One region of the Microlunatus aurantiacus genome, then DNA from elsewhere that is predicted to be linked to it. Evidence: predicted binding sites of a transcription regulator. Region 1 holds the regulator's gene; the other holds the start of a gene.
The links. Region 1 encodes HrcA, which represses chaperone genes, less so after heat shock. Its sites were predicted from a motif close to TTGGCACTCGNNNNNNNCGAGTGCCAA; they were not measured.

Region 1 (10,916 bases):
AGAGCGGTTCGGAGCTCACTGGCCGGCGAACGCGTCCCGCAGCCGACCGAAGAAGCCCTGGTTGTGCTTCTGCACCGAGCCCTCGACCGAGGTCTCCTCGCGCAGCTCCGACAGCTGGCGCAGCAGCTCGCGCTGCTCCTTGTCCAGCTTCGTCGGGGTCTGCACCATCAGCGTCACGCCCATCTGACCCCGCCCGTGCGACCGCAGCCGCGGCACGCCCCGACCGTCGAGAGCGACCCGGGTCCCGGACTGGGTGCCCGGCTGCACGGTGATCGTGGTGACCTTGTCCTCGTCGTCGGCGTCCTCCAGATCGGCCTCGAGGGTCTGCACCCGGATCTCGGTGCCGAGAGCGGCTGCCGTCATCGGGATCCGCAGCACCATCTCCAGGTTGTCACCGTCGCGCTGGAACACCTCGTGCGGAGCGACCTCGAGCTCGACGTACAGGTCACCCGCGGGTCCGCCGCCGGGGCCGACCTCGCCGTGAGCAGCCAGGTGGATGCGGTTGCCCGTGCTCACCCCGGCCGGGATCTTCACGTTGATGGTGCGGTTGGAGCGGACGCGGCCGTCGCCGGAGCACTCCACGCACGGGTTGGGGATCACGGTGCCGTAGCCGCGGCAGGTCGGGCACGGGCTGGTGGTGCGGATGTCACCGATGAAGGAGCGCTGCACGTGGGTCACCTCGCCCTGGCCGTGGCAGGTGGCGCAGGTGACCGGCTTCGAGCCCTCCTGGGCACCGGAGCCGCTGCAGCGGGGACAGAGCATCGCGGTGTCGACGCGCAGCGGCTTGGTGGTGCCGAAGGCGGCCTCGGCCAGCTCCAGCTCCAGCCGGACCAGGGCGTCCTGGCCGCGACGCGTCCGGGACCGGGGACCACGGGCGGTCTGCTGACCGAACATCGCGTCGACCAGGTTGGTGAAGTCGAAGCCTCCGTTCGCGCCGGCGAAGCCACCGTTGAAGCCACCGCCCATCCCGCCACCGAGCGGGTCGCCGCCCCGGTCGTAGAGGTCGCGCTTCTTGGCGTCACCGAGCACCTCGTACGCCTCCGCGACCTTCTTGAACCGCTCACCGGCGTCCGCCTCGGTGGCCACGTCGGGGTGCAGCTTCATCGCCAGCTGGCGGTAGGCCTTCTTGATCTGCTCAGGGCTCGCTTCGCGCGGGACGCCGAGGATCTCGTAGTAGTTGGTGCTCATCGTGTCCAGATTCTTCGGAGGGTTGGATTCTGTGAGAGGTCGATGGGTCAGCCCTCGGCCAGGAAGCGACCGACGTACCGGGCTACCGCCCGTACCGACGCCATCGTCGAGGGGTAGTCCATCCGGGTCGGACCGACGACGCCGAGGGTGGCCCAGCTGTCCAGCGCGGTGCCGTAGCCACTGGCCACCAGCGACGTGGACTGCAGCTCCGCGTACGGGTTCTCGCGGCCGATCCGGACCGTCACGATGTCGGTGGACGTGGCCTCGCCCAGCAGCTTGAGGAGCACGACCTGCTCCTCCAGTGCCTCGAGCACCGGTCGTACGGTGGTCTCGAACTCGTCACCGAACCGGGTGAGGTTGGGCATCCCACCGACCACGACCCGGCTGGAGGCGTCGCTGCCGAGCATGTCCAGCAGGGTCGCGATGCAGCCGCGCCCGATCGAGGAGATCGCGACCGGCAGCTCCGCGAGCAGCTGACCCAGCCTGGCCGCCGCCTGGCTGGAGACCTGCCCCACCGCCGCCGCGTTGAGCAGGGAGCGCACCCGGGTGAGCTCGTCGTCGGTGTGCTCGATCTCGACCACCCGCTGCTCGATGCGTCCGGTGGAGGTGATCAGGATGACCAGCAGCCGCTGGCTGGAGAGGGAGACGAGCTCGACGTGCCGCACCTCGGCGTGGCTGAGCGTCGGGTACTGCACGATCGCCACCTGCTGGGTGACCTGGGCGAGCAGCCGGACCGTCCGGTGCAGGATGTCGTCGAGGTCGACGGCCCCGGACAGGAAGGTGTGGATCGCCCGCTGCTCGGCCGGCGACAGCGGCTTGACCGAGCCGAGCCGGTCGACGAACAGGCGATAGCCCTTGTCGGTCGGGATCCGCCCGGCACTGGTGTGGGGCTGGGTGATGTAGCCCTCCTCCTCCAGCGCCGCCATGTCGTTGCGGACGGTGGCCGGGGAGACGCCGAGGCTGTGCCGCTCGACGAGAGCCTTGGAGCCCACCGGCTCCTGGCTGGAGACGTAGTCGGTCACGATCGCCCGGAGCACCTGCAGCTTGCGGTCGTCCACACCCTCTCCTCTGCTCGTCGTCACTCGCTGCTCCGCCGCGCGCCGAGTGACTCTGCTCTCCCTCGCCGTCCGCGCACGCCGAGCGTGGTTGCTCTCTCGTGGTCCAGACCGAGCCGGGCGCTTCGCTACGCCGTCGCTCGCGACGGGATCTTTGGCACTCTGACAGAGCGAGTGCCAGTCTAGTCACATGACCCAGCGCCCCGGCCCCTTCACTGCCGTGGCCGACCACGTCTACGTCTCGGTCGTGCCCTTCCCCGACGACCAGGGCTCCGGAGCGGTGAACGTCGGCCTGGTGGTCGGGTCCGAGGCGGCACTGCTCGTCGACGCGGGGGCCACCCCGGAGCAGGGTCGGCAGCTCCGCGAGGAGGTCGCGGCCGTGACGGCGCTGCCGGTGACCGCGGTGGTGCTGACCCACGCGCACTTCGACCACGCCTTCGGCGCCGGCGGCATCGACGCGCCAGCCGTGATCGCGCACGAGACCGTCGGCCCCTGGTTGGCCGGACCGGAAGCGGCGGCCGAGGCGGAGCGGGTGGGCGTCGACCAGCTGTCGCTGCCCCGACCCCGTCGCGAGGTGGCAGTGGCGGCCGCCGTCGACCTGGGTGGCGGTGTCCGGGTCGAGGCTGTTCACCTGGGCCGCGGGCACACCGACGGCGACCTCGTCGTCGTGGTCGCCGGGGCGGACGTGGTCTTCGCCGGGGACCTGGTCGAGTCCAGCGGCCCCCCGTCGTACGGGCCCGACTCCTACGCCCACGAGTGGCCGGCGACCCTCGACGGACTGATCGGGCTGACCACCGAGCGGACCGTGATCCTGCCCGGTCACGGCGCGCCGCTGGACCGGGAGGCGGTCTTCGAGCAGCGCGGCCGGGTCGCGGCCGTCTCCGGCGAGATCAGCCGGCTGGCCGGTCTGGGGGTGCGACCCGAGGATGCCGAGGAGCGCGGCACCTGGGCGCTTCCCTTCTCCGCCGTCCGCGAGGGGCTGGCCGCCGGTCTCACCCAGGCGCGCGCCGCGGACCCGCAACGGCGGCTACCGCTCGCCTGATCGGGCACGATGACCCTATGAACGCCTGGATGATCCCGTGAGCGACTGGATGGTCCCGTGAGCGACTGGACGATCCGGTGAGGGACGCGGGGATGGCGCGCCCGGCGACCATCGCCGACGTGGCCGCCCGTGCCGGGGTCTCGCCCGCCACGGTGTCGCGGGTGATGAACGGCACCAGGGCTGTCGACCAGGAGATGACCGAACGCGTCCGGGCCGCCGCGGCGGCGCTCGACTACTCCCCCAGCCCGCTGGCCCGCAGCCTGGTGCTCGGCCGGACCAACACCGTCGCCGTGGTCGTGCCCGACCTCGGCAACCCCACCTTCCACGGCGTGCTCCGTGGCCTCAGTCACGCCGCGGCCCGGAACGGCTACCACGTGCTGGTGGCCGACTCGGCCGAGTCGGTGACCGCCGAGCTGGCCCTGGCGCAGCAGACCCGCCGCCGCTGCGACGGGCTGGTGCTGGTCGCCCCACGGATGCCGGAGACCGACCTGGCCCAGCTGCTGCGGACCCTGCAGCCGATGGTGGTGGTCAACCGGGAGCCGGTCGGCGAGCACGCGTCCCCGGTGGTCACGGCCGACTACCGGCTGGGACTGACGGAGCTGCTGGAGCTGCTGTACGCCGATGGCCACCGGTCGCTCGCGTACCTGGCCGGCGCGCCGCAGAGCGCGTCCAACACCCGCCGGCTGGCGGCACTGGAGGAGTTCGGGGCCACGCACCCGGACCTGGCGGTGGAGATCCGTCCGTGCGGGGTGAACTTCGTCGACGGTCACGACGCGGCCGGGCCGTTGGTCAGGTCGGGCGTCACGGGCGTGCTCGCGTTCAACGACCTGGTGGCCATGGGTCTGGTCAGCGCGCTGGGCGAGGCCGGTGTCGCCGTCCCGGCCGCGATGTCGGTGGTGGGTTTCGACGACATCCCGTTCGCCCGGTACGTCACACCACCGCTGACCACCGCCGCCGTACCGGTGACCGAGCTCGGGGAGCTGGCCTGGCAGGGCATGTGGGACCTGCTGTCCGGGGGGCCGCCCCGACGGACGGTGGTGCTGAGTCCGCAGGTCGTCCGGCGGGGCAGCACCGGACCGGCTGCCCGCTCCCGCCCGGAGACGGCAGACGGCCCCTGACCTGCGGGCGTGGTGCAGGTCAGGGGCCGTCTGGTTCGGGGCCGACTCAGTGACGAGTCGGGGGCCTACTTCCCACCGGTCGTGGCGATGCCCTTGACCAGGAACTTCTGGCCGAACAGGAACACCAGGAACAGCGGGATCAAGGTGATGATCGACATGGCGAACATGGCTCCCCAGTTGCTGCCGCTGGTCGCGTCCAGGAAGGACTTCAAGGCGACCGGGACGGTGTAGGAGTTCGGGTCCGTCAAGTAGATCAGCGGGGTGAAGAAGTCGCTCCAGGTCCAGATGAAGGTGAAGATCGCCGTCGTGGCCAGCGCCGGACCCATCAGCGGGATGAGCACCCGGGAGAAGATCCGCCAGTGACCGCACCCGTCGATCCGGGCCGCTTCGTCCAGCTCCTTCGGGATGCCCCGGATGAACTGGACCATCAAGAAGATGAAGAAGGCGTCCGTGGCCAGGAACTTGGGCAGGATCAGCGGGATGAACGTGTTCACCCAGCCCAGGTTGTTGAACAGGATGTACTGCGGCACGAGGACCACGTGGATCGGCAGCATCACCGTGACCAGCATGATCGAGAACCACAGCGTCTTGAACCGGAACTGCAGGCGGGCGAACGCGTACGCCGCCAGCGAGCAGGCGAACAGGTTGCCGGCCACCGCGCCGATCACCACGATCGCGGAGTTCACGATGTAGTGACCGAACGGCTGGGCGAGAGCGAACCAGCCCTCGGTGTAGTTCTCGATCACCAGGTTGTTCAGCCACAGCCCCGGCGTCCGGAAGATCACCTCGGTGGGGCGGAACGACGACACCAGCAGCCACAGCAGCGGGTAGATCATCACCACGCTGGCAGCGATCAGCAGCGCGTGCTTGACCAGAGACCGGGCCCGGGTGGCTCCGCTGACGGTGTTGGGTGGCGGGTCGGACGGCGGGCCGGCCACAGCGGCCGGCGCGGCCAGGGACTCTTTCAGCTCAGTCATCGTAGAACACCCAATACTTCGAGAGGAAGAAGTTGACCGCGGTCAGCGCTCCGACGATGACCACCAGCAACCACGCCATCGCGGCGGCGTAGCCCATCTGGAACTGTCCGAAGCCACGCTGGTAGAGGTACAGCGTGTAGAACAGCGTCGAGTCCGCCGGACCACCGGTCCCCGCCGAGACCACGAAGGCCTGGGTGAAGGACTGGAACGCCCCGATCAGCTGCAGCACCAGGTTGAAGAAGATGATCGGTGACAGCAGCGGCAGGGTGATCTTGGTGAACTTCGTCCAGGTCGTGGCCCCGTCGACCGAGGCAGCTTCGTAGTACATGCCCGGGATCTGGCGCAGGCCGGCGAGGAAGATCACCATCGGTGAGCCGAAGGTCCACACGTGCAGCAGGATGATCGTCCACAGCGCGTAGCTGGGATCGGAGATCCAGCCGATCTGCGCGTCGAAGCCCAGCAACCGCAGGATCTGGTTGACCAGTCCGTCGGTGCCGAACATCTGACGCCAGAGCAGCGCGATGGCCACCGAGCTGCCGAGCATCGACGGCAGGTAGAACACCGAGCGGTAGATCGGCAGGCCCCGCATGCCCTTGTCCAGCAGCAACGCGATCCCCAACGCGAAGACCAGCTGCAGCGGCACCCCGACGAACACGTAGATGAAGGTGACCTTGAGCGAGTGGTGCAGCCGGTCGTCACCCAGCATCCGGACGTAGTTGTCGATGCCGATCCACTTCGGGGCCTGGATCAGGCTGTACTGGGTGAACGACAGGTAGAGGCTGGCGATCATCGGGCCGATGGTGATCAGGAACAGCCCGATGAACCACGGGATCAAGAACAGGTAGGCCGCCTTGTTGTCCCGGCTCGCCTCCTTGCGACGCTGTGCCTTCTCCTCCGGCGTCTTGGCCTTGTTGACCTTCAGGTGAGAGAGCTCAGATATGGCGCTCATTCATCAGCCCTGCATGTTCGACTTCATCTCGTCCATGAACTTCTGCGCCGCCTCGGCGGTGCTCTGACGACCGAACAGGACCTCGGTCGCGAAGCGCAGCATGACGTCGCCGATCTTGCCGCCGCCGGGCGGCGGTGCGATCGGGGTGTCGGCCAGCTCGGGCTGGATGTCGTTCAGGAACGTCTGGACCGTCTGCTGCACCTTGGAGAGCTTGGGCTTGATGGCGGCCTGCATCTCGCTGTTGGCCGGCATCCCCCGCTCGGCGAGCAGGAGGTTCGCTGCCTCGGGCGAGTTGACCAGCCAGCTGATGAAGGCGACGGCCGCCTCGGGGTTCTTGGTCCGGGCCGAGGCCGACCACAGCATCGACGCCTTGTACCAGGCCTTGCGCTCGGCCGAGTTGCCGGCGATGGTCGGGTAGCGCAGCATCGACAGGTCGGTGCCCGCGGCGGCGGTGATGGCCTCGAGCTGGTTGGAGTTGGACAGCGCGAGGGCCGCGGTGCCGACCACGATCGCGCTCTGGTCGAGGGACTTGGCCGCCTCCTCGGTGATCTGGGAGGGGGTGCCGATGGCGCCGGCCTTCTGGGCCTTGACCAGGTAGTCGAACCAGCCCTGCACGTCGGCGGTCTCGACGCCCATGCCCTCGGGGGTGAACAGCGCCTTGCCCTGCTGGCGGATCCAGGCCTGGAACAGGTTGTCGCTGACCAGTGACTGGAAGCCGAAGGTCAGCTTGGTCTTCTTGGCGACCTCGGCGGAGACGTCGACCAGGGAGTCCCAGGTCCAGCTCTTGTCGTCGGGCACCGCCACGCCCGCCTTCTCGAAGACCTTGGGGTTGGCCAGGACGACGAGGCAGTTGATGCCGGCGTTGATGCCGTTCAGGGTGCCGTCGATCTTGCCCGAGTCGACGGTGCCCTCGATGAACTTCGAGGTGTCCACGCCGGAGAGGTCGAGCAGGGCGCCACGGTTGCCGTACTCGGAGATGTAGGCCATGTCCATCTGGATGATGTCGGGAGCGGTGTTGCCGGCGACCTGGGTGGCCAGTCGGTCCCAGTAGCTGGCCCATTCACCGGGCTGGGGAGAGATCTTCACACCGGGGTTCGCCTTGGTGTAGGCGTCGATCGCCGTGGTGGTGTTCTTGTTGCGGACGTCGTTGCCCCACCAGGTGAAGTTCAGCTCGGCCGAGGACGCATCGCCCCCGCCCCCGCCGCTGTTGCTGGAGCCGGGCGCGCAGCCCACCAGCCCCATCGTGGTTGCTGCGGCGGCCAAGCCCCCGAGCAGGAACTGCCTGCGGTTCACGCCCATTGTCTCTCCCTCATCATTGCGGTGGAAAACGGTTTCTCGCGAAGATACGAGTACCGCAGCTCGGGTGTCAATCCACTTGCCAGCAATTGTCGAGCTGTTGCCCGACGGTGTTCTGGACTGCTACCCGTGGTCCTGGAGACCTCGTGACACGAGACTCTAGGCGAACGAAAGCGATTGCGCAAGCGTTTCCGTAAGTCGTTTCGGCCTTGGTTTCCCCGGTCCGGAATCGGTTTCTCGAACCGGCTTCGACCCGCCGCCGACAGCGGGTCTGTACCGTTGTAGGTGACGGAAGAGGTGCGATGGGCCGAGTCACGGTGAAGACGATCGCGGGGGCGGTCGGGGTGTCGCCGTCGACGGTGTCCAACGCCTACAACCGACCGGACCAGCTGTCGACCGAGCTGCGGGAGAAGATCCTGGCGGTGGCCGCCGAGCTCGGGTACGCGGGCCCCGACGCGGCGGCCCGGATGCTGCGCAGCGGGCGGGCCGAGGCGGTCGGCGTGCTCCTCACCGAGCGCCTCTCCTACGCGTTCTCCGACCCGTACGCCATCGGCTTCCTGACGGCGGTGACCGAGGTGCTGGAGCAGTCCCAGACGTCGTTGGTCCTGATGCCCATCGGCTACGAGGCCCAGCTCGAGACGGGGACCCCGGACGTGACGGCCGTCCGGCAGGCCAACATCGACGCCATGACGGTGCTCTGCATCGGCAACCTGCACCCGGCGACCCAGCTGGCCAAGGCGCGGGGCATCCGGATCGTGGGCACCGACATCGATCCCGATCCGGACTCGACCTGGGTGGCCATCGACGACGTCGAGGCGGGAGCGACGCTCGGACGGCACCTGGCCGGTCTCGGTCACCACCGGGTCGGCGTGATCGCCGACACGGGCTACCCCGCAGGGACGGTCACCACCGGGCTGTCGATCGACGACATCACCTGCACCGACTGCCTCGCCCGGATCCGGGGGCTGGCGAGCACGCTGGACGAACTGGTGATCGTGTCCGGGGGACACAACGCACCGGTCTCCGGGATGGCCGCCGGCGGCGCCCTGCTCGATCTGCCGGACCGGCCGACCGCGATCGTCGGACTGAGCGACGTGGTGGCCCTCGGCGTGCTGGAGGCGATGCGGGACCGTGGCCTGGAGGCGCCCCGTGACGTCTCGGTGTCCGGTTTCGACGACATCGACGCCGCGGCGCAGGCCGGGCTGACGACGGTGCGGCAGCCGATCCTGGAGAAGGGTCGCCGGGTCGGGGAGCTGCTGCTGGATCCCGAGCGGGAGCCACGGCAGGTGCTGCTGCCGATCGAGCTGGTCATCCGGGACAGCACCGGGGCGCCGGCGTCCTGAGCCGTCGAGCTCGGGTCCGGCACGCGGGCGCGGGCGGGCAGGTGGACCTCAGGCGTCGTCGGGCCACGGCGCGCTGAGGTCGGCGGAGATGCCGTCGCACAGCTCGGTCAGACCGACCAGCAGCTCCTCGGCCGACGTGGCGGCGAGCAACCCCACCTGGTCGAGCGGCCCGAGGGGGGCGACGCCCGCCAGCTGCCAGGCGGTGGCCACCGGATCCCCCTGGATGCCGATGTCGGCCGGCCAGGTCAGCTCGGAGAACTCGCTCGAGACGGCCAGACTGCGGCGGACGGCCCGCTCGGCGTTGGCCAGCGGCGCCCGCCACTGCTCGTCCCAGGTCAGCTCCGGCACCGGCGAGACCTCGGCGCGGGGGTGCGGGTCGTCGTCCAACCACTCGTCGATCCGGATCCGCTGCCGCCCCTCGGCCAGCAGCCCGATGAAGCCGTCCTGCGTGCCGAGCGAGGTGATCTCGGCGACCGTACCGAGCCCGAATCGCTTCTCTCCCCCGCCGACCTCCTGCCCGCGCTCGATCAGCACCACCCCGAACTCGGCGGCATCGGACTGCAGCAGCGTGCTGAGCATGACCAGGTAGCGCTGCTCGAACACCCGCAGCCGCAGCGGCATGTGCGGGAACAGCACCGTGCCCAACGGGAACATCGGCAAGATCGCCATGCGCCCATGCAACCCGATCGGCCGGCGGAGCTCCAGCCGGGGTGGCGTCGGATCGACGGACAAGTCCGGGGCCCGCGCGTGCCGTACCGGGATCGAGGACGTCGCCGCGCCTAGTCTGCGACGGTGCCTCCGACCAACAGCACCCCCCAGCCGCCGACCGACCGCTACGCAAGGGACGTGCTGAACAAGGGCTGGCAGCAGCAGGCCAAGAAGGTCGTGCCCGATATCGTGCTCGAGCGCGGGATGGTGCTGGAGGACGCGAGCAGCGGGTTCTGCGGGGCTGTGACCCGCTGGGAGAACGGTCTGGTGGTCCTCGAGGGCCGCGGCGACAAGCGACGCAGCTTCCCGATCGGCCACGGGCTGCTGTTGGAGGGCCGGCCCGTGCTGGTCAAGGTGCCACCCCGCGCCCCGGCGGCGGCCCAGCGCACCCCGGGCCGGACCGCCTCCGGGTCGGTGGCCGGGCCCACCGAGCGGGCCAAGGTGGCGCTGCCGAGCCGCATCTACGTCGAGGGCCGTCACGACGCCGAGCTGGTCGAGAAGATCTGGGGCGACGACCTGCGGCACGTCGGGGTGGTGGTCGAGTTCATGGACGGCATCGACGACCTCTCCGACGTCGTGGCCGAGTTCCGTCCCGAGCGGGGCCGCCGACTCGGTGTGCTGGCCGACCACCTGGTGCCGGGCAGCAAGGAGTCCCGGATCGCGGCCGGGGTGGCCAAGGGTCCGTACGGCTCGTACGTGCTGGTGGCCGGGCACCCCTTCGTGGACGTCTGGCAGGCGGTCAAACCCGCCAAGCTGGGGCTGCAGTCGTGGCCCCACGTGCCGCGTGGCACCGACATCAAGCACGGCACCTGCGCGGCCCTCGGCTGGCCGCACCGGGACCAGGCCGACATCGCCCGCGCCTGGCAGCGGATCCTGGCCACCGTGACCAGCTGGACCGACCTGGAGCGGGGTCTGCTGACCCCGGTCGAGCAGCTGATCGACTTCGTGACCCAGGACCACCTCTCCTAGCCGGTGAGCCGCGACGGACCAGCGGTCAGGTCCTTGCCCATCACCTGGTCTGTCGGCGACTGCTTGCCCAGCCGTTGCCAGCCCCGGTTGGTGTACAGCCGAACGGCCGGTGCCCTGGGGTCATCCGTGGTGCCGAGCAGGGCCCGGCGGTGTGGGAGATCGGACAGCAGGGTGTCGTGCAGCCGCCCGCCGACCCCCTGGCCGCGGACCTCGGCGAGCGCGGCCAGCTCGACGAGCTCGAAGTGCCCGCCGACCCAGTCCGCCACCGTCA
Region 2 (10,916 bases), on a different contig from region 1:
GCGGCAACACGCCGGCCCAGCTGCAGGACGCCCAGGTGATCTTGTGGCACGGGTTCTGCTCGGTGCACAAGCGCTTCACCGTGGCGCAGATCGAGCAGGCCCGGGTCGAGCACCCCGGGGTCAAGATCATCGTGCACCCGGAGTGCCCGATGCCCGTGGTCGACGCCGCCGACGCGTCCGGGTCCACCGACGCGATCCGCACGTTCGTGGCCGCGGCGCAGCCGGGCGACGTGATCGGCATCGGCACCGAGGTCAACCTGGTCAACCGGCTGGCCGCCCAGAACCCGGACAAGACGATCTTCTGCCTGGACCCGGTCGTCTGCCCCTGCTCGACCATGTACCGGATCCATCCCGGCTACCTGGCCTGGACGCTGGACGGACTCGTCGAGGGCGAGATCCGCAACGAGATCGTGGTCCCCGACGAGGTGGCGGTCCACGCGAAGGTCGCGCTCGAGCGGATGCTCGCGGCGCTGCCCCGCTGACCGCCGGCCGATCCCCGACCGCCACCATCACCCGAAGGGACGCAGCATGCGCGTGATCATCATCGGCTCCGGTGTCGCCGGACTGACCGCGGCTCTTGATCTCCACCCCCAGCACGACGTGCTGGTGCTGACCAAGGCCGACGCCTCGGAGAGCAACACCCGGTACGCCCAGGGCGGCGTCGCGGTCGTCACCTCGCCGCCGGACTCGCCGGCCAGCCAGGTCGCGGACACCCTCGTGGCCGGTGCCGGGCTGAGTGACGTGGCGGCGGCCACCGTGCTCTGCGAGGGCGGACCGGCCTCCGTCCGCGAGCTGGCCGAGCGGGGGGTCGACTTCGACACCACCGCTGACGGGCGGCTGGCCCTCGGGCTGGAGGCTGCCCACGAGCACCCCCGGATCCTGCACGTGCACGGCGACGCGACCGGTGCGGCGATCGCCGCCGCGCTGGTGGACCGGGTCACCGAGGCCGGCATCGACCTGCGGGCCCGGACGACCGTGGTCGACGTCCTGCTGGACGGCGGTCGGGCGGTCGGCGTACGGCTGCTGGACGGCAGCGAGATCACGGCGGACGCGGTGATCCTGGCCACCGGTGGCGCGGGGCAGCTCTACCGCCACACCACCAACCCCGAGGTCGCCACCGGGGACGGGGTGGCCATCGCCCTGCGCGCGGGGGCGGCGGTGGCCGACGTGGAGTTCTACCAGTTCCACCCGACGTCGCTGGCCGCGGCGGGCAACTTCTTGATCTCCGAGGCCGTCCGTGGCGAGGGCGCGACGCTGGTCGACGCCGACGGGGTGCGCTTCCTGCTCGACGTCCACCCGGCGGCCGAGCTCGCTCCCCGCGACGTCGTGGCGCGCGGGATCGCCGACCAGATGGCGCGCCAGCACGGCGCCCCGGTCCGGTTGGACGCCACGGGTCTCGGCCGGGACTTCCTGGCCCGTCGCTTCCCCACCATCGACGCCAGCTGCCGCCGGCAGGGCTTCGCCTGGGACGTCGAGCCGATCCCGGTCACGCCCGCGGCGCACTACTGGATGGGCGGTGTTCGCACCGACGTCTGGGGACGCACCTCGGTCCCCGGTCTGTACGCGGTCGGCGAGGTCGCGTGCACCGGGCTGCACGGCGCCAACCGGCTCGCCTCCAACTCTCTGCTCGAGGGTCTCGTCTACGGCGGGCGCGTCGCCGACCACCTCAACGCCGACCCGGCGGATCCCCTGGTCGCCCCGGCCGCCACCGACGCCGACGACTCCGTGGGGTGGCAGGTCCCGGAACCCGTGGACCTGGGTGACGCCGCGGACGCGGAGGCGTACAACCGGTCCGATCTGCAGGCCCTGATGTGGGAGTCGGTCGGTCTGCGGCGGACCGCCGAGGGACTGCGCGAGGCGCTGGACACCCTCCGCGGCTGGCGTACCCCCGAGGTCACCGACGCCAAGTCGGCCGAGGACGCGAACCTGCTGCTGGTGGCCCGGGCCGTCACGGCGGGTGCCCTGCGGCGTACGGAGTCGCGGGGTGGCCACTTCCGCGCCGACTTCCCCGCCACCGACCCGACCCAGGCCGTCCACTCCGGTCTGGTCCTCGCCCGATGACGGATCTGCTCGGGTTTGTCGGATCTGCTCGGGCTATAGATCGAGCAGATCCGACAAACCCGAGCAAATTCAGGAAAGGAGCCCGATGAGTCTGCAGCGGCACCAGATCGAGCGCGTCGTGACCATGGCGCTCGAGGAGGACGCGCCGTTCGGCGACGTGACCAGCCAGACCTTCGTGCCGGCCACGACCACCGCCACCGCCGAGCTCGTGGCCCGGGAACCGGGGGTCTTCGCCGGCGCCGACGTGTTCGGCGTCGCCATGACCGCCCTGGACGACACCGTCAAGGTGACCCTGCTGATCACCGACGGCGACCTGTTCACCACAGGTCAGGTCCTGGCCCGGGTCGAGGGGTCGGCGCGCACGGTCCTGCAGGCGGAACGGGTAGCCCTCAACCTGGTGCAGCGGATGTGTGGTGTCGCGACCCTCACCGCCCGCTACGTCGAGGCCGTCGCCGGTACGGACGCGCGGGTCGTCGACACCCGCAAGACCACGCCGGGACTCCGGGCCCTGGAACGTCACGCCGTACGGTGCGGTGGCGGCCACAACCACCGCTACTCGCTGTCGGACGCCGTGATGGCCAAGGACAACCACCTGGCCGTGGTCGACGACATCGGCGCCGCCATCCGCCGGGCTCGGACCGAGCTCCCGCACACGATGCACCTGGAGGTGGAGATCGACCGGCTCGGCCAGCTGGACGAGGTGCTGGCCGCCGGACCGGACACGATCATGCTGGACAACTTCTCCCTCGACGACCTGGTCGAGGGCGTCCGTCGGATCGACGGTCGCGCCATCGTGGAGGCCTCCGGCGGCATCACCCTGGACACCATCGCCGCGGTGGCCGCTACCGGTGTCGACGTGATCAGCGTGGGCGCCCTCACCCACAGCGTCCGCGCCCTCGATCTCGGTCTGGACGTGGTCGTCGCGGGCGCCCGATGAGCTACCTGGATGCGGCCGCCACCACCCCCGTCCGCCGGGAGGTGCTGCAGGCGATGTGGCCGTACCTCACGACCACGTACGGCAACCCGTCCAGCCAACACGAGCTGGGCGAGGCCGCCGCTCGCGCTCTGGAGGACGCTCGCCGGGTCGTCGCCGACATCCTCGGTGCCCGGCCCGCGGAGATCACCTTCACCTCCGGCGGCACCGAGGGCGCCAACACCGCGATCAAGGGCATCGCCCTGGCGAGCCCCCGCGGCCGGCACGTGATCGTCTCCGCCGTCGAGCACCCGGCGGTGCTGGAGTCGGCGCGCTGGCTCGGCCGCCTCGGCTACGAGATCACCGAGCTGGGCGTCGACCCCGACGGCCGGGTCTCCCCGCGCGATCTCGAGGCTGCCCTGCGGCCGGACACGACACTGGTCAGCCTCCAGTACGCCAACAACGAGGTCGGCACCATCCAGCCGATCGCCGAGCTCGCCGCGCTCACCCGCGCGCACGACGTCCCGTTCCACACCGACGCCGTGCAGGCGGCGGGCTGGTTGGACCTCGACGTCGGCCGGCTCGGGGTCCAGGCCCTCAGCCTGTCCGGGCACAAGGTCGGCGCCCCCAAGGGCGTCGGCGTCCTCTACGTGGCCCGCCGCACCCCGGTCGAGCCGCTGATCCACGGCGGCGGCCAGCAGCGCGGCCTGCGCTCTGGCACCGAGGACGTGGCCGGCGCGGTGGCACTGGCCACGGCGCTCCGCCTGGCCCGGACCGCCGACGCCGCTGCCGTACGCACCCGGCGGGACGCCTTCCTCACCCGCCTCGAGCAGGCTCTGCCCGGCGTCCGGCTGACCGGCCACCGCCATCACCGGCTGCCCGGCCACGCCTCGTTCGTGCTGCCCGGCCTGAGCGGGGAGTCGGTGCTGCTCGACCTGGAGCGACGTGGCGTGATCTGCTCCAGCGGATCCGCCTGCGCCGCCGGCAGCGACGAGGCCTCGCACGTGCTGACGGCGATGGGGATCCCGTCCGAGACGGCCCAGACCGCCTTGCGGTTCACCTTCGAGGCCGACGTCACCGACGAAGAACTCGAGCGGGCGGCCGACGAGCTGATCGCCGCCGTCGCCGGCCGGCTCCCGGTAACCTCGCCCGCGTGGAACCCCCGGTAGAGCCGTACGCCAGCGGTCTGCTCGACGTCGCCGACGGCTCGCAGCTGTGGTGGGAGACGTCCGGCAACCCGGCCGGCCGGCCGGCCCTCTTCCTGCACGGCGGTCCCGGCGGACGCCTGGGTGGGGGCTACCGCCGTCGCTTCGACGCCGCCCGCTGGCGGATCGTCGGTCTCGACCAGCGCGGCTCCGGGCGCAGCCGACCGCTGGCCAGCGAGGACCTCGACTCGCTGGGGACCAACACCACCGAGCAGCTGATCGCGGACCTGGAGGAGCTCCGGCTCCACCTCGGGATCGAGCGGTGGTTGCTGCACGGCGTCTCGTGGGGCACGGGTCTGGCGGTCGCGTACGCCCTGGCCCACCCCGACCGGGTCAGCGGGGTCGTGCTCACCGCCGTGGCGCTCACCACCCGCCCCTACGTCGAGTGGATCACCGAGACCGTCGGGATGCTGTTCCCGGTCGAGTGGGCGGCCTTCGCCCGCGCCGCCGACCGTCGACCCCGCGAGCGGGTGGTGGACGCGTACGCGCGTCGGCTGACCGACCCCGACCCGGAGGTGCGCCGGCGAGCCGCCACCGACTGGTGCCGCTGGGAGGGGGTGCACATCTCGCTCGGACCGGGGATCGACGGCACCCCGATGTACCACGACGACCCCGACCAGCAGCTGCTCACCAGCACCCTGGTCACCCACTACTGGAGCCACGACGGCTTCCTCGACCATGATCACGTGCTGGCCCGGATCCCCACCCTGGCGGGCATCCCGTGCGTCATGGTCCACGGCCGGTACGACGTCAGCGGCCCGGCCGGCTTCGCGTACGAGCTCCAGCAGGCGTGGCCGGGGAGCGAGCTGATCATGGTCGACGAGGGGCACGGCGGGGCGACCATGATGGACCTGACCGCCCAGGCCATCACCCGTCTCGGAGAGAGCCGATGATCAACGAAGCCGCCCCGTCGGCCCTCGACACCGCCGCCGCCGTCCGGACCGGCCGGACCAGTGCGCGCGAGACGGCTGAAGCCGCGCTGACCCGGATCGCCCGGCTCGACCCCGAGCTCAACGCGATCGTCGCGAGCGACGCCGACCGGGCAGTCGCCCAGGCCGTCGAGGTCGACCGGCGGGTGGCCGCCGGCGAGCACCTGCCGCTGGCCGGTGTGCCGCTCGCGGTCAAGGACACCGAGGACACCGTCGGCTACCGCACGATCCACGGGTCCCGGCTGTTCGCCGACACGGCCCACGCCACGAGCGACTCCGTTCTCGTGACCCGACTCCGGGCCGCCGGCTGCGTGGTGGTCGGCAAGTCGAACACCCCGGAGTTCGCCACCTCGGCGGACACGTCCAACCTGGTCTTCGGGTCCACCCGCAACCCGTACGACGTCGACCGGGTGGCCGGTGGCTCCTCCGGCGGGGCCGCGGTGGCGGTGGCCTCGGGCATGGTGCCGCTGGCCACGGCCTCCGACGGTGGCGGGTCGATCCGGATCCCCGCGTCGGCCTGCGGTCTGCCGGGTTTCAAACCGTCGCTCGGCCGGGTGCCGGACGGCGGTCCGCACCCGGTCGACTGGCCGCTGGTCACCACCCGGGGCGTGATCACCCGTACGGTGGCCGACCTGGTCGCCACCCTCGACGTGGTGGTCGGACCCGAGCGCACCGATCTGCGCTCCCTGCCTGCGCCCTGCGAGCCGTTCTCGGTGGGTGTGGGACGCACCCCGTTGCCCCGCCGGATCGCCTGGAGTCCGCAGCTGGGCTACGCCTGGACCGAGCCGAGCATCCTCGCCGCCTGCGGTGCGGCCGTGGAACGGCTGGCGGCCGAGGGCGTGGAGGTGGTCGAGATCGACCGCGTCTTCACCTCCGAGCCGTACGACGCCTGGGGCCCGCTGATCGCGGCGTACGTGCAGCGCAGTGTCGGCGAGCTCGACCGCTCGCTGCTCAGCGACGAGGTGCGCGAGGGGATCGAGGACGCCGACCGGCTCTCCGCCCGCGACCTGCTGGCCGCCGAGGACACCTGCCACCGGCTGAACCTGGAGCTGGTCCGGGTGTTCGAGACCTGCGATCTGCTGCTCACCCCGACCCTGCACCGGGACCCACCGCAGTTCGGGGAGGCGGTGTCGTGGATCCGGGCGACCGGGGTGTTCAACCTGACCCGCTCGCCGGCCGGCACGGTCCCGGTCGGGCTGAGCGACGAGTGCCTGCCGATCGGCCTGCAGATCGTCGGACCGCAGCACGATGACGTCGGGGTGCTCGCCCTGATGCAGCACCTGCACCCCTGACCCACGCCGCGCCTGCAGCACTCCCGGGCACTGCTGCTCGGGTTTGTCGGATCTGCTCGGTCTATAGCCCGAGCAGGTCCGACAAACCCGAGCAGATCCGGGCGGGAACGCAGAACGCGACAGCGGCGGTCCCCACCGAAGTGGGAACCGCCGCCGCCGTTGTGCTCGGTTCGAGCAGTCAGGACCTGATCGTCAGATCAGAAGTCCATCCCGCCCATGCCACCCATGCCACCGTCGCCACCCGGAGCGGCCGAAGCCTTCTCCGGCTTGTCGGCGATGACGGCCTCGGTGGTGAGGAACAGGGCCGCGATCGACGCCGCGTTCTGCAGCGCGGACCGGGTCACCTTGGCCGGGTCGATGATGCCGGCCGCGACCAGGTCGACGTACTCGCCGGTGGCCGCGTTCAGGCCCTGGCCGACGGGCAGGTTGCGGACCTTCTCCGCCACGACGCCGCCCTCGAGGCCGGCGTTGATGGCGATCTGCTTCAGCGGGGCCTCGGCCGCGGTGAAGACGATCTGCGCGCCGATGGCCTCGTCACCGGTCAGGTCGACCGTGACGTGCTGAGCAGCCTGCAGCAGAGCCACGCCGCCACCGGCGACGATGCCCTCCTCGACGGCCGCCTTGGCGTTGCGCACCGCGTCCTCGATGCGGTGCTTGCGCTCCTTGAGCTCCACCTCGGTGGCCGCGCCGACCTTGATCACGGCCACGCCGCCGGCCAGCTTGGCCAGCCGCTCCTGCAGCTTCTCGCGGTCGTAGTCGGAGTCGCTGTTCTCGATCTCCGTGCGGATCTGGTTGACCCGACCGGCGATGGCGTCGGAGTCACCAGCGCCCTCGATGATCGTGGTCTCGTCCTTGGTCACGACGACCTGACGAGCCTGGCCCAGCAGCTCAAGCTCGACGCCGTCGAGCTTGAGGCCGACCTCCTCGGAGATGACCTGACCGCCGGTGAGGATGGCGATGTCGGTCAGCATGGCCTTGCGACGGTCGCCGAAGCCCGGGGCCTTGACGGCAACGGACTTGAAGGTGCCGCGGATCTTGTTGACGATCAGCGCGGCCAGGGCCTCGCCGTCGACGTCCTCGGACAGCACGACCAGCGGCTTGCCGGACTGGATGACCTTCTCCAGGATCGGCAGCAGCTCCTTGAGGTTGGAGACCTTGGAGTTGACGATCAGGATGTACGGGTCGTCGAGCACGGTCTCCATGCGCTCGGTGTCGGTGACGAAGTAGGGCGAGATGTAGCCCTTGTCGAACCGCATGCCCTCGGTGAGCTCGAGCTCCAGGCCGAAGGTGTTGGACTCGTCGACGGTGATGACGCCTTCCTTGCCGACCTTGTCCATCGCCTCGGCGATGATCTCGCCGACGCTGGCGTCACCGGCGGAGATGGAGGCGGTCGCAGCGATCTGCTCCTTGGTCTCCACGTCCTTGGCGGTCCGCGCGAGCTCGGCGATCAGGGCAGCCACGGCCGCCTCGATGCCGCGCTTGAGGCTCATCGGGTTGGCGCCCGCGGTCACGTTGCGCAGACCCTCGCGCACCATGGCCTGGGCCAGCACGGTGGCCGTGGTGGTGCCGTCGCCCGCGACGTCGTCGGTCTTCTTGGCGACCTCCTTGACGAGCTCGGCGCCGATCTTCTCGTACGGGTCCTCGAGCTCGATCTCCTTGGCGATGCTCACACCGTCGTTCGTGATGGTGGGCGCACCCCACTTCTTCTCGAGCACGACGTTGCGGCCCTTCGGGCCGAGCGTGACCTTGACGGCGTCGGCGAGCTGGTTCATCCCGCGCTCGAGGCCGCGCCGCGCTTCGGTGTTGAACTGAATGAGTTTCGGCATGTTCTCCGCGAGTCCTCCCGCGAGCGGGGTGCTGTCCCCGCGCGTTGGTGTGGATAGATGTTTGGGTCTCGCCGAGCGGTGCCCGCGACGGACGCCCGTACGCTTCGACGCAGAGGTCTCCGCTCCGGACTCACCGCTTGGTGAGGTGGCACTCTCTGTTCGAGAGTGCTAACGCCATGTTTAGCACTCTGGCATGGTGAGTGCAAACACTTCGCGCCGCATTCTCAGCGCCTGCCGGCGCATTCTCAGCACCGGCACAGGGCCGGCCGATTCCGTCCCGGCGCCGGTGACACACGGCGGTGACGTGACGCCGCTACGGTTACCCCGTGTCCGAGAACCCCACGACAGACGACTTCCCGGTGAACGACCTGCCGGAGACCGGTACGCCGGCCGCGCCCGCGAAGCCCAAGGCCACGCACGCCCTCGCGCTGGCTCCGGTCGGCTCGCCCGCCAGCTCGGTCGACGGCTTCGTCCGCGAGTTCCTCCGGGAGCTCAACTACGGCCAGGGCGTCGCGCTGTCCACGAGCTCGGTCAACGACCAGTACCTGGCGCTGGCCCGCACGGTCCGGCACTACCTGATGGCCCGCTGGCTGGAGACCCTTCGCCGCCAGGCCGAGACCCAGGCCAAGGGCGTGGCTTACCTGTCCGCGGAGTACCTGCTCGGCCGCCAGCTCGGCAACGCGCTGCTAGCCACCGGACTGACCGAGATCGTCGAGGAGGGTCTGGGCAAGTGCGGGGTGGATCTGGCCGCCCTGCGGGCCCAGGAGGTCGAGCCGGGTCTGGGCAACGGTGGTCTGGGCCGCCTGGCCGCCTGCTTCATCGACTCGCTGGCCACCATGAGCGTGCCCTGCATCGGCTACGGCATCCGCTACGAGTACGGCATCTTCCGGCAGACCTTCGTGGAGGGACGGCAGGTCGAGCAGGCCGACTCCTGGCTGGCCCTCGGTGCGCCGTGGGAGTTCCCGCACCCCGAAGCCGCGCAGATCGTCACCTTCGGCGGTCACACCGAGAAGTACACCGACACCGACGGGGTGGAGCGCTCCCGGTGGGTGGCGGGCTGGAAGGTCAAGGCCATCCCGTACAACTACATGGTCCCGGGCTACCAGAACGGTCGGGTGAACACCCTGCGGCTGTGGCGTGCGCAGGCCACCGACGCGTTCGACCTGAAGATCTTCAACTCCGGCGACTACGAGGAGGCGGTCCGCGCCCAGACGTTCGCGGAGAACATCTCCAAGGTGCTCTACCCGGAGGACTCCACCCCCCAGGGCAAGGAGCTGCGGCTGCAGCAGCAGTACTTCTTCGTCTCGGCCTCCATCCACGACTTCGTGAACTCGGTCCTGCCGAAGGACTTCGACCTGCACAAGCTGCCGGACCGCATCATCTTCCAGCTCAACGACACCCACCCGGTGATCGGGGTGCCGGAGCTGATGCGGGTGCTGATCGACGAGAAGAAGATGGACTGGGACGAGGCCTGGGCCATCACCCAGCAGTGCTTCGCCTACACCTGTCACACCCTGCTGCCGGAGGCGCTGGAGGTCTGGTCGGTGGACCTGCTCGGTCGCCTCCTGCCCCGCCACCTGGAGATCATCTACCGGATCAACGAGGAGTTCCTCGAGCGGGTGTCCGAGCGCTTCGACGGCGACCAGCTGCGGGTCAGCCGGATGTCGATCATCGCCGAGCACCCCGAGCGGGCGGTCCGGATGGCGTACCTGGCCACCGTGGCCGGGGCCAAGGTGAACGGTGTGGCCGAGCTGCACTCCCAGCTGCTGCGGGACAAGGTGCTGCCCGACTTCGACGAGTTCTTCCCGGGCAAGTTCACCAACGTCACCAACGGCGTCACCCCACGCCGGTTCGTCCGGCTGGCCAACCCGGCGCTGTCGGAGCTGATCACCGACGCCATCGGGGTCGGCTGGCTGACCGACCTGGAGCGGCTGCGGGAGCTCGAGCCGTACGCCGAGGACGAGGAGTTCCGGGACCGGTTCCGCGAGGTCAAGGCGCACAACAAGCGCCGGTTGAACCGGGTGCTGGTGGAGCGGGACGGGTTCACCGTCGACGACTCCCACCTGCTCGACGTGATGGTCAAGCGGCTGCACGAGTACAAGCGGCAGACGCTCAAGGTGCTGCACATCGTCACCGAGTACGAGCGGATCATCTCCGGGGAGGTGAAGCCGGCCGACATCACGCCGCGCACCTTCATCTTCGGGGCCAAGGCCGCGCCCGGCTACAAGATCGCCAAGGACATCATCCACCTGATCAACGGGGTGGGCGCGGTCGTCAACAACGACAAGCGCGTCGAGGGCCGGCTGAAGGTGCTGTTCCCGCCCAACTACAACGTGACGCTGGCCGAGAAGGTCATCCCGGCCGCCGACCTGTCCGAGCAGATCTCGTTGGCCGGCAAGGAGGCGTCGGGCACGGGGAACATGAAGTTCGCCCTCAACGGTGCGCTGACCATCGGCACCGACGACGGCGCCAACATCGAGATCCGCGAGCTGGTCGGGGACGACAACTTCTTCCTGTTCGGGTTGCTGGAGCCCGAGGTCGAGGCGCTCTATGCCAAGGGCTACGTGCCGAGCTCGTTCTACGAGTCCGACCCCAGCCTCAAGCGGGCCATCGACCTGATCGCCCAGGGAGCGTTCTCCGACGGCGACCGGGACGTATTCGCCCCCGTCGTCGGCAACCTGCTCTACGAG

Region 2: groL (chaperonin GroEL) is a predicted target of HrcA. The motif match lies at 8,407-8,433, and genes of this name have one in related genera.

Annotation. Positions count from the first base shown of each region.
Region 1 covers NZ_BAAAYX010000002.1:837,923-848,838, reverse strand. Annotated here, with positions in the region: gene ABD714_RS04080 (16S rRNA (uracil(1498)-N(3))-methyltransferase) at 1-19, opposite strand, end outside; gene dnaJ (molecular chaperone DnaJ) at 16-1,188, opposite strand; gene hrcA (heat-inducible transcriptional repressor HrcA) at 1,236-2,246, opposite strand; gene ABD714_RS04065 (MBL fold metallo-hydrolase) at 2,434-3,285, shown strand; gene ABD714_RS04060 (LacI family DNA-binding transcriptional regulator) at 3,378-4,403, shown strand; gene ABD714_RS04055 (carbohydrate ABC transporter permease) at 4,469-5,380, opposite strand; gene ABD714_RS04050 (carbohydrate ABC transporter permease) at 5,373-6,329, opposite strand; gene ABD714_RS04045 (ABC transporter substrate-binding protein) at 6,333-7,622, opposite strand; gene ABD714_RS04040 (LacI family DNA-binding transcriptional regulator) at 7,928-8,968, shown strand; gene ABD714_RS04035 (LON peptidase substrate-binding domain-containing protein) at 9,017-9,637, opposite strand; gene ABD714_RS04030 (DUF3097 domain-containing protein) at 9,761-10,645, shown strand; gene ABD714_RS04025 (GNAT family N-acetyltransferase) at 10,642-10,916, opposite strand, start outside.
Region 2 covers NZ_BAAAYX010000013.1:602,271-613,186, forward strand. Annotated here, with positions in the region: gene nadA (quinolinate synthase NadA) at 1-482, shown strand, start outside; gene nadB (L-aspartate oxidase) at 529-2,061, shown strand; gene nadC (carboxylating nicotinate-nucleotide diphosphorylase) at 2,147-2,998, shown strand; gene ABD714_RS16680 (cysteine desulfurase family protein) at 2,995-4,143, shown strand; gene ABD714_RS16685 (alpha/beta fold hydrolase) at 4,128-5,072, shown strand; gene ABD714_RS16690 (amidase) at 5,069-6,400, shown strand; gene groL (chaperonin GroEL) at 6,598-8,226, opposite strand; gene ABD714_RS16700 (glycogen/starch/alpha-glucan phosphorylase) at 8,553-10,916, shown strand, end outside.